Regions from separate parts of the Desulfosporosinus burensis genome, predicted to be linked through region 1. Evidence: riboswitches for the same ligand, from Rfam matches in the RefSeq annotation. Region 1 holds a riboswitch; the other holds the start of a gene.
What was found. A riboswitch is a leader RNA that binds a small molecule or an ion and turns the genes downstream of it on or off. The one in region 1 is predicted to bind cobalamin.
Positions count from the first base shown of each region.

Region 1 (5,817 bases):
ATTTCTCCGACCTTTCCGGCTACTAAGACGGTATGCAGTTTACCAAGCATTGGTTTTAAGGCCTTTTTCACTTCCCGGGAGATATCAGTTCCTAACTGAGCAAGCATGTTCTTCATGATCGGATTAAGATTAATCGAGCCGTTATTCCAAGGATACAATCCCCCGTTCACTCGGAAAATTTTATCTAATTCCTTATCATCCGTTTCAATGGGGTTTTCGTGATTTGCGGTCAATTCCTTCAGTTTATCGGCCACTCCAATATACGCCCACTTTAACCCCTTTTCAATACTAAACGAATTGGGTGGATCAAGCATTACGCCATCATAAAAAGTGGCAATATCTGTCGTGCGAAAGCCCGGATCGATGACCACCACATACCCGCTAAATAACTTGGCGCTCGTCGGCATCCCATATTCATTAAGAGTTTCCTTAATAAAGACTCCATAACTCTGGGGAAGCACTCGAGAGCGCAAGATGTTCAGTTGCCGTGTCAACCCTTTCATGGGACCTGAATGAAAGGTTACCGAAAAAGACCCCTTTAATTCCGCTTCATACTTGTCCTTTAAACTAGCATAATACTTAACGGGCACGCCAGTTCCAAGATAAATATTCGCTTTAGGAGTTTTTTGGGCTAGGGCTAAAGCCACTACCAGTAATGCTGTTGCTTCTTCATCCGAAGATTTGTCTTCATCCCAGCAATAATGAGCTTCGTTCGGATTCAGGCTTTCAGCCAAACTTCCCATGAAGTAATGCCGTTCCACACCCGTCGAATTATTCTTGACCAAAACATCCAAAGTAGAAATCTGAGTTTCTAAGTCAGATCCTTTACTAATCAGGGAATTACCTAAGGTTGAGAAAATCCGCTCATTCCCTTTACAAATTACAGCTGGAAATAATACTTTTGCATCTCCAGTATCCAGTTTAATCGCTCCAAATCCCGGATCTGCTCCGGCCACAAGAATATCACTATCTAACACACGTGTTCCTCCTCGATTACAATCAATTATGGACAAACTAATAACTACACCTACACCTACACCTGCTACTGCTATATCTATCATTATATACGAAGCTAACACGCTTGTAAAAATGGGTTATTAAAATTCTTCTAAATATTTAAATAGTGACCAACACTATACTTGAGATTAGAAAAAGGTTGTGGTATGCTAAAAGAAAAATTACTTGAATTTAGGTGCCCTTTGGGGAGAATAGGGAAGTTCGGTTCAAAACCGACGCGGACCCACCACTGTATTCGATGAGCTTTGTTGACCACTGGCACTTTGCTGGGAAGGTGACAAATTAAAGCGATGATTCGATAGCCAGGAGACCTGCCTAAATCTTTAAGTCTTTCCACATCGTGGAGAGCGGCGGTGATGACGGTAAAGTCCCGACCACAGATTTATTTGTGGTCGGGATTTTCTATTTTTCAACAACTATATTGAGGAGGAGTTTTAATGAAAAATTTGTCAGAAGCACAACTCTATGCCCAACTCGAAGCTCTAACTGCGAACATCTCAGAACTTGACGAGGATTCCATGGCTAAGGTCCAAGCACGCTTGGACATCCTGACCAAACCACAAGGCAGTCTTGGACAATTAGAGCATATAGCCAAGCAACTTGGAGGTATCCAACGAACCTCTAATCCTCAGATCAATAAGAAAGCAGTCCTCTTGATGGCTGGAGATCATGGCATCGCAGCTGAAGGAGTTAGTGCCTTTCCCCAAGAAGTTACCCCTCAAATGGTGTATAATATCATAAGTGGTGGCGCAGCCATCAATGTACTGGCTCGCCAAGCCAATGCCGAGGTTTTTTGTACGGATGTTGGGGTTGCCTTCCCCTTAGAAGGAAACCTTATTCACAAACGGGTTGCTAATGGAACCCAGAACATGACCAAGGGCCCGGCAATGACCCGTCACGAAGCACTGCAAGCTCTACTGGTCGGTGCTGAAGTTGCAGCAGAAAAGATCGGTGCAGGATATAACCTCTTTGCTACAGGTGACCTCGGAATTGGCAATACTACCCCTAGCTCTGCAATCGTTGCCCTCTTTACCAATTCCCCCCTTGAGGACGTTGTCGGACGAGGAACTGGAATTGATGATGCTGGCTTAATTAAGAAACGCCAGGCCATTCAAACGGCCTTTGACGTCAATCAACCTAATGCAGACGACGCTCTAGATGTTCTAAGCAAAGTAGGCGGTTTAGAAATTGCGGCGATTGCTGGTTCAATCCTTCAAGCGGCAGCTAGCCGTGTTCCGATTGTCATTGACGGGTTTATCTCGACGGCCGGAGCACTCATCGCTTCAAAAATTGCCCCAAAATGTACGGCCTTCATGATTCCCTCCCACGGTTCAGTCGAACCTGGTCACCGTAAGGCCTTAGCAAGCCTAGGCCTTGATCCGGTAATTAACCTAAATATGAGACTTGGAGAAGGAACGGGAGCGGTCCTAGCCTTTCACTTAGTCGAAGCTGCACTTCATATTCTTAAGGAAATGGCAACTTTCGGCGATGCTGGAGTCAGCGAAAAGTCAAGCTAGAGAATCAAAAATCAAACACTATTCAAAGTCAGAAAAGACGAGTCAAAGCCTCTACTTAAGTAAATCAATCTTAATAAATATTCATGGGAGTCGATGAATGCCATGTCTCAATTCACTTTAGTAACAGGCGGTGCACGGAGCGGAAAGAGTAGCTTTGCAGAACTTCTGGCCGCTTCGGTAAATCGTCCTGTAACGTACATTGCCACCGCCCAAATCTGGGACGAAGAAATGGCCCATCGTGTTAAAAAACACCAAAACCAGCGCCCGGCAACTTGGCAACTCATTGAGGAACCTCTAAAGATTCGAGAAACACTTTGCCAACTCAAAGACTATGACGGAGTCATTCTGCTTGATTGTGTCACGCTCTGGCTTACTAATCTTCTCTTAACTCAACAAACTGGACATGCAGAACAAACAGAACGAGCTGACCATTCTGATCACGAAGGAGTAGAATCCACCCTAGGCTCCTCTAAACAGGATAAGATGTACCCCGACCTCGAACCACAAATCCTAACTATGGTTCAAGAGGTTGCCCAACTTGCCCAAGAGATTAAACCTCAAGTCCTCTTTGTCACCAACGAAGTCGGCCAGGGCATTGTCCCTGAGAACCCTTTAGCTCGGGCATACCGTGATTTAGCTGGACGTAGCAATCAAATACTTGCCCGCTGTGCTGATCATGTCTATCTTGTTGTAGCAGGTTACCCCTTGGAACTTAAACACTCTGGCGGGCAGCTTCTTGCTTCCCTGCACAAGGAGTGATCTGAGATGCGCGGATTCCTCATAGCACTTACCTTTTTTACCCGAATTCCTTTACCGATCCCTAAGAATGTTACTTCAGAAGAATTCCTGCGCAGTTATCGATATTATCCGTTCGTAGGACTAGTCTTAGGTCTTATCCTCTGGCTGCTGGCGAAAGTCATGATGCCCTATTATCCCCCTTTAGTTCTCGGGGCTCTCATCTTAGTTGCGGAGTTAGTGCTCACCGGAGGAATCCATCTTGACGGATTCATGGATAGCATGGATGGTTTATTATCCGCTCGAAGCCCAGAAAAAATCTTAGATATCATGAAAGACAGCCGAGTTGGTGCCCATGCCTCAATGGCTCTCGTGGGCTTATTGCTCTTGAAATTCACCTTCCTAGCCAACCTAACCGTTCCGATGTTACCGATTCTTATCGTCATGCCAATGCTCTCTCGCTGGGTCTTTCAGATTGGGATGATCGGATTTCCCTATGCCCGCTCCCAGGGGCTAGGCAAAGGGTTTCACGAAGCAACCCAGTGGATTCCATTCCTGCTCAGCGGAGCGCTGGTCTGCGGAATATCTTTTTATCTGCTCGGCTCAGCTGGACCGATCGCCTTAGGAGTTACCGCCTTAGTCATATTCTTAATGGCTTCTAAAATCTCCTCCTTACTAGGGGGTCTGACAGGTGATCTATATGGGGCTTTTATCGAACTTTCGGAAGTTATCTGTTTAGTTATCGCTTTTCCTTTTATAAAGTAGGCATAGTGAACTTCAATATAAGCAAAACGGAAGGGTAATGAACTATCAATACCCTTCCGTTTAAATATTAGTTTTACTATTTGTTTTACTAACTAGTTTTGCTTATTTAGTCTTGCTTATTTAGTCTTGCTTATTAGTCTTGCTTATTAGTCTTGCTTATTAGTCTTGCTAATATTGTTTGCCTATTCCAATTTAATTAACTTAGTCTCATGTTTTCGGGCCACGAAAAAACTTTTCTAGTCAAAATCGTTTCAAAAGTAGGTATTAATCTTAGCGTTATATTAATATGATAAAATTAGTCCATAAATGTACAATAAGGAATTTTTAGAGTACACTAGAGATAATTGGCATTGCTAATTATTTAGTATCGCTAGAGAGGGAGAACCATGACAGACTTTATCCTCTTATTTTCATTTTATGCATTTGCCGGCTGGGTAATGGAAACAATCTACCGTACAATATCCCAACGAAAGGTTGTCAATCCTGGATTTTTAGTTGGCCCGTTCCTCCCGATCTATGGCTTCTTTACGACTTTGGTGATCTGGTCCTCTGGGCTGTTATCTCAACTCGCTTGGGAATGGCAGTTTCTTAGTTTTGTGTTTTTGAGCACCTTGCTGGAATATGTCGCTGGATGGTTTTTCGAGCGCTTCTTTCGCCTGCAGCTTTGGGATTATCATACAACACCTTTTAATCTTCATGGGCGCATCGCTCTCCAGTTCTCCCTTCTTTGGGGGGTTTTAGGGCTTGCATTTCATCTCGTCATACACCCAGCCGTTCAAATTCAAATGTTGCGCATTCCACCGACTGGCCGTTCTATCTTAGCTATTATCTTGACAGCCTATGTTATTTGGGATATTATCCGTTCCACCCTCTTACTACGTCGTCTTGAACACTTTGTCTCGATGTTCCAGGAGCAGTATGAACGTCTGGAACTCACGTTATTTCACTCAGCCTGCTCTCCGTATCAAAGATTTCTTCATGCCTATCCGAAAATGCGCCATACTTTAAGCGAAAAGATGGCTTTACTATATGCTAAGCAGGAAGCTCTCGAGCACTTTTTAAGCCTTCAACGGCAAAAATTCTCCAACCCAAGTGGAGAAAACGACCCCCACTCACTTGACTAGGAAGGTGAACTGATTTTGGATTTATCAGAGCACGTCGAGGACATTCTGAACCACGAAGAGTATCAACAATTGGCACGTTTTACCCATCATCGTCCATTTACTACTTTAGAGCACTCTCTTCGTGTTGCGCAAATAGCCTATGACTGGTCACTACGCCTTGAAAGCAAGCTCAAGTTGGACACACACGCTATTACTCGTGGCGCCCTACTCCATGACTTTTTCCTGTACGACTGGCATGAGCCAAGACCAGACCGATCCCGGTGGCATGGTTTTCGCCATCCTCGCATTGCCTGCCAGAACGCGGAACGATGTTTTCAGCTCAGCGAGAAGGAAAAAGACATTATTTTGAGCCATATGTGGCCACTTACCCCGCGCTTACCTAAAACCCGAGAGGCTTTTCTGGTCATGGTTGCAGATAAGATGGCCTCGATCCAGGAATTTCGCTTAAAATTCAAACGTGATCTTCCGCCTTCTGAACGATACACGTCTCTTCGCCTTATTAAACACAAGTCATGAATAATCGAACGACATACTATTGACTTTAGCATGCGCATCCCAAAGAAAAGAGCCTTTCACCGCTAAATTCAGAGTGAAAAAGGCTCTTTTCTTTGACTTTTAGTATACTTTTTTATCCATCAGTTATCTTTTTTCGAACGCAT
Region 1 covers NZ_BAAHYN010000006.1:268,284-274,100, reverse strand. The annotation lists gene ACYQ3Q_RS12895 (ParM/StbA family protein) at 1-977, opposite strand, end outside; cobalamin riboswitch at 1,174-1,350, shown strand; gene cobT (nicotinate-nucleotide--dimethylbenzimidazole phosphoribosyltransferase) at 1,455-2,534, shown strand; gene cobU (bifunctional adenosylcobinamide kinase/adenosylcobinamide-phosphate guanylyltransferase) at 2,637-3,293, shown strand; gene cobS (adenosylcobinamide-GDP ribazoletransferase) at 3,300-4,034, shown strand; gene ACYQ3Q_RS12875 (putative ABC transporter permease) at 4,421-5,158, shown strand; gene ACYQ3Q_RS12870 (HD domain-containing protein) at 5,174-5,674, shown strand; gene ACYQ3Q_RS12865 (sensor domain-containing diguanylate cyclase) at 5,798-5,817, opposite strand, start outside.

Region 2 (5,817 bases), on a different contig from region 1:
TATGTTATTGTTATTTATCATAAAAGTGTTTGATTTAACTACCTATCACCTTTTGGGATTCATCAAAAATACCTCCTTTTAGCAAGAAAAAAGCTTTTTGTAAGTTATTGGTACCATAGCCTGATGACATTGATATCGACCCCCGTCAAAGCAGGAACTGGCGTACCCATAATTGCGATGAGTTCGGCCTGCCGGTTTTGGGTCCAGAGCCTTTCCGCATGAAACAGGAATTCTTCTTCTGCGCCCATGACGGCTTCCATCTCCCCCAACTTGGAACTGAAAAACAAAGTCTGGCGAAAATTTCTGATCTCATCACATTCAAGGATTGCACTACTACACCCGCCGGGCGTGTACAGAAGGTTTAGTGAAGGCAAAGCAAAAAGAACAGAACAAGCACCAGAATAATCACTAGCCAACGAAGGCAAGCGGGTTAAAAAACTGCTCATCGCATACCCTCCAAAATTTCCAGGATCCCCTCATATCCGAAACGATAGTCGGCACTCACTAATATTTCTTTGGCTTTTAGACAATAAAATGATGCTTTTTCTCCAATAACCATATCTATTCCTTCAAACCCACCTGTCTGCGTTTCAACAGTTATGTTGGAAACCAAATAGACCTCCGCCTTGCTTCCCACAGCGGAGAGCGCGTTAATATACGTCATATCTGACTTGGTCACTGTTTCAACAAATATTGCAGCAACAGAAAGGCCGATTGACACCAGCGCCTGAACAAGCTCGAAAGACCTTGCCCCAATTCCTACCGCAATTTGTTTTCCAGCCAACACTGTAGCTACTTCGGCAATAACTCGGTGGTACTCTTTAGCATCCTGGCTATAATCCCAAGTGACCTGCAACCCCTCCATCAACGTTGTATAGTTATGCTTAATCTCTTTCATGTTGTACTGGGCAGGCAAGTAGAGGAAGGGGATGTCCCATTTTTCCAGCATGCGCACCGCCAAATCATACCCAAAGCGGTCCAAGGCGATGTTCAACCTTCCGTTTGCCAAGTCCTCAAATTCTTCGCAGGAATCCAGCGCAGCAAATTCTCGTATTTTCTCAGTAGAGCAATAGTTCCTCAGTATCTGCCTCAGGCCAGAATCCTTGGGAAGTTTTTCTGCATCTCCTAACAGATTAATGTGGCTTTTCCTCTCTTGCAGGACACCCCTTTGCAGTAAATCGATAAAAATATCCCCTAGCCTCTCTTTAGGAAGTGTCCTTCTCCTGGAAAGTGGCCCTCGCTCAAAAACTTTCAGCGGTATACCATACCTGCTTTCTATTCGTTTTGTTATGCTTAGAAACTCAGTACCCGTCAGAATATCGGCACAAGTAATATAAACGATGATCGCTTTTGAGCGACGCGACATAACAAGGCCTTCTAGCGCCTCCTCCAATTTTTCCAGATGCTTCCCAGTAGCAAAATCGTTGCTAGATACCGGGAGCAAGAATAACTTTTCGCTCAAGCCCTTTTTTGCAGCCCTGAAATATAATACTCTGGAGCAGGATGAGGGACCTGCCGCCACGACATCAATGCCCGGCACACATAAGGCCAAATTAACCAGTTCCCCACACTCATCGTCCGCTATACCCCTATCAAAAAAACTATCGAGTGGCATTTTGTCTGCGATATCCGCAAGCCTAATCTTTTCTTCTCCGCTACTCGTTCTGATATATCCTGTACAAGACAATTCTCTTCCTCCTACTTCTGGTACCCGTCCTTCTATGCTTTTCGCAATTCCAGTTCTAACATATAGTGACTAAGTTCTTCCAATGCCTCGTCCTCAAGCGCTGTTACTGGCCTATAACCCTGATTCTCAGTGATAACACCTGCCAACTCCTTAAAGAAACTAGCTGCCTTTGAATCCGGGAACTTTTCTAGAACTGTATTGCCTTCAAGTTCCGAAAGGGCAATTTCCCGGCTGAAAGGGACATCAGCAACTACCCGCGTACCTGTTAAAATCGCAAACTGCTCAACTGCCTCCCTACTCGACTCGGGATTTCTACAGTTGTGAATTAACCCCCCCAGGGTCACTGGCCTTGTCTCCTGGCTTCTACTGATCGCCTTCATAATATTGTTGGCAGCATATACCGACATAAATTCCGATGATGTTACAATATAAATTGTATCGGCATACCCTTTACGCATCGGAACGGAAAAGCCACCGCACACTACATCCCCCAGCACATCATAAATAACAGTTTCCCAAGCTTCATCCCATATTTCTAGATACTGCAACTCCTCCATCATGGTGATAATCCCCCTGCCAGCACACCCAATACCAGCTTCCGGGCCTCCGGCTTCAATGCAGTTAACACCTCCAAAACCAGGAAATACAATATCCTGCCGGGAAATACTAAGCTGCTTGGCCTGCAATTGTTGCAAGACCGTGGGAATTTTACGCCCTACGAGACACCTTGTGGAATCTGCCTTAGGATCGCACCCAATATGTAAGATCTTACGACCTTGCATTGCCAACGCTACAGAAATATTAGCCGCTACTGTCGATTTTCCGATTCCTCCCTTTCCATAAAACGCCAATTTCAAGCACTCTCGCTCTTTTTGTATATTCAAACTAAGTGTCATTCCTTTCGCTGTACTCAAGGCACAAAAATTTAATGAAAGTGCCCCTTCCTCACACTTCTACAAAGCTGTAATAGCTAGCCAAAATAAAAAGACAACTCCTCATCACTAATCATAAAGACAGTAATGAATCAGTTGTCTCGGACGACGCGTTCTTCTCCGCTTTCAAGTCGCATTCGCATTTTTGAAAACAGATCCCGCTAGCAGAAGACTTTTACCCAAAAGGTCAGTTTCCCTCGGGAAACCAAATATCACCCATAAAAACAGATAAGACCCTCCAAAATCTGAAGGGTCGGATTAACACAGGTCCCTCCACCCATCCATCGTGAGTAAAGCATATGAGCAATCAGGTCTCCTGGCTCAGGTTCTTCGTTTAGTGCCTCCTTCCCAAGTTTCCTCAGTAGATGTGGCACAAACTCCCCTTTACAGTGGCGGGACCGCGCTGGATTTACACCGGCTTCCCTGTTATGATTTCTCGGCTAAGAAAAATCGCTTGCTCATCTATTAAATTTGCAAATTAAATGTATCACAAAGGCAATACACAGTCAAGTGCCGACCAACAACGGCCGATTTACAGACAACGAAAACTCCTTCCCACGAGAAATCTACAGACGTTACAGGCATAGACATATCCTGCAAAATGTTTCATTTTTATATAATACGACATTCGTGACTTGTAAAGGCAAAATTATCTTTAGGCAGTTCTGATTCTTTACAATTTTTTCCCTTTAATTACATACCAATCTTTATTGCCATGCTTGTCTTTTATTCCCTTAAGCATTATTCCTTGCACCTCACTAAAACCAGCCTTTTCAAGAGCTGTATGAACATTTCTTTGTTGTGAAAACGTTCCCTGGGCACTTGGAATTAGCACAACACTAATAGGCCTGCCTGAAAAAGCACGCATTAGTTCTTCTATATAACTTTAGAGCTTTATTGAATAGCCGGAACGGTCGGTACCCATCCGAGCTCCCGAAGTTTTTTTAAGTGGAACGCCATCTTCTTTTCAGTATTTCTCTGGTTGTAGTAATTTCCGCCTAAATCATTATATGCTTTCCCATTCTTTAACATATGCCAAATGGCTATAATCATCGAGTGTGCCACAGCTACTTTTGCCTTATTATGTCCTCGTCGGACTACCAAACGGTCATATTGTGCTTTGAAAAACGAATCTTTTTTTTCACTGCCGATTGAGCACATTGGGTCATGGTTGTTTTAAGCGTTTTATTACCCTTTGTTGTTTTTCCGCTCTTCCTTTTACCAGCACTCTCGTTATTGCCAGGACTTAATCCAGTCCATGATGCTAAATGTGAGGGAGTGGGAAATCGATCCATGTCAACGCCTATTTCTGCAATAATTGTTTCAGCACTCTGTCGACCAATTCCTGGCATATCATCTAAGGCATTTATTGCATCCTCGTACTTTTTCATTTCACCATTAATCATATTATCCAAATCTTTAATACGCTGTGTCATATCGTCAATATGATCAATAATTGCTTTCACTAGCGTTTTTTGCACTCTTGTCATAACCCCATCCATCGCTTTGAGCAACTCCACTTTTTTTCCTTAGCAGAAGTATAGAGCATATCGTCAATATTTTCAGGAGTAATATTGTCATGGATTGCACCGTTTAATAATTTGCGAGCGCTCGCACCAGTGACATCCTTTAGAACAGACGTTAATTTAATATTGGCTCCTTCTAATACTTTTTGGAGACGATTCTTTTCCCGTGCTCGTTCTTCTACTAAGCTTTTTCTGTAACGTGACACCTCCCTAAGTTCTCGTTGTTCCTTATTAGGAATAAAACTTGCTTTGAGCAATCCATGCTTCAATAAATCCGAGATCCATTCAGCATCTTTCGCGTCTGTTTTTCTTCCAGGTAAGACTTTCATGTGTTGAGCATTGACTACCATAACTTCAATTCCTAATGCTTCAAGCACATTATAAACTGGTTTCCAGTAACTACCTGTGCTCTCCATGGCTACCATTTCGCATTTTGCTTCTTCCAGCCATTTAGCCATTTCTCTTAAATCTCCAGTTGACGAGCCAAACTGACGTAGTTCCCGTTTTGTTCCCGTTCTTAAACAGGCCACTATGATCTTCTTGTGCACGTATACACCACAACAAATGCTGTAAACAACTTGCATTTCCATTACCTCCTGCAAATTTAGTACGGCATCGCCCCTGCCTATCAGCTATTTTGCTGTGCGTCTTTCTCGGTAGTTATACCATTAGACAATACGTGGTTCTGCACAGGGGCTAAATCAATTTGGTACTCGGTCTCATGATACCACAAAACATCGATCTGTCTGCCATATACAAGTATGCCCTAATATACCAAATTTTCGTTCATCGTGGCGAGCATTGCTCGTGGATATTTGGTACCACCTTTTAGTGGCAGCATATCTTCAATTTCTTGGCTATAGTGGTTATTACCAACTGTCCCTTCCCCTATCGAACAAAAGCACAATAGCACACCACCTTGTTTAAGTACCCTCAACCATTCCTTTAAAGCAACATCCGGCTGAAGCAGCGTCCACATCACACTGCGGTTCAAAATGACATCCTTACTGTTATCTAGGAATGGCAATTGTTCGACAGCGCAATGTGCGGACAATTTAGATGCAGTCAGTTTTAGGAGTGTGATTCGCTTATATCTTTCGAGGAACAAATCGGGAACGGTTTGATTATATTTGCAGAACGTGATTTAACCGAATTTGAAATTGTCCTTACAACTTTGGCTTTCGCGCTACGATTTTAAACTTTTTGCCTTGATATCCATATTTCCAGTACTCCATTTTCTTGAAGCTGTTGCGATAGGAATCATCCTCGATCGTAACGATCTCATACCCAAGTTGTTCGAGAATGTCGCGATCCATTGCAGGACGTTCCACTGTCACTGACGGAAGCTCTGTAAAAATGTCCTTATCATGATGCTCCGCTTTTTTTGGAATTCGCCATTCGGTAAAAAATATAACTATATTAGACATTGCCTTCCAAACAGAAATTTTATAAGAATGCACATCTCTTCTATAGTTTCCATCATAAACAACCACTAGGCCACCGGGTTTGAGCACTTCCATCCAGCGTTCATAGGCCTTGCGTGGATCATACACTGTCCAGACGACATCGCGGGAGACAATCGCATCGAGAGAGTTCTGCTTTTCTTTGTTCAGAGCAACTGCATCGCCACAGTACAGGTTGACATCGATTCCCTCTGCTGCAAAATTGCGTC
Region 2 covers NZ_BAAHYN010000015.1:121,572-127,388, forward strand. The annotation lists gene ACYQ3Q_RS23315 (hypothetical protein) at 105-446, opposite strand; gene ACYQ3Q_RS23320 (nitrogenase component 1) at 443-1,687, opposite strand; gene ACYQ3Q_RS23325 (nitrogenase iron protein NifH) at 1,720-2,601, opposite strand; cobalamin riboswitch at 2,909-3,092, opposite strand; gene ACYQ3Q_RS23330 (hypothetical protein) at 3,293-3,487, opposite strand; gene ACYQ3Q_RS23335 (hypothetical protein) at 3,514-3,723, opposite strand; gene ACYQ3Q_RS23340 (transposase) at 3,717-4,121, opposite strand; gene ACYQ3Q_RS23345 (IS110 family RNA-guided transposase) at 4,106-4,729, opposite strand; gene ACYQ3Q_RS23350 (methyltransferase domain-containing protein) at 4,912-5,199, opposite strand; gene ACYQ3Q_RS23355 (class I SAM-dependent methyltransferase) at 5,312-5,817, opposite strand, start outside.
Region 2: linked by a shared signal. The riboswitch ahead of ACYQ3Q_RS23325 (nitrogenase iron protein NifH) and the one ahead of cobT (nicotinate-nucleotide--dimethylbenzimidazole phosphoribosyltransferase) in region 1 are both predicted to bind cobalamin.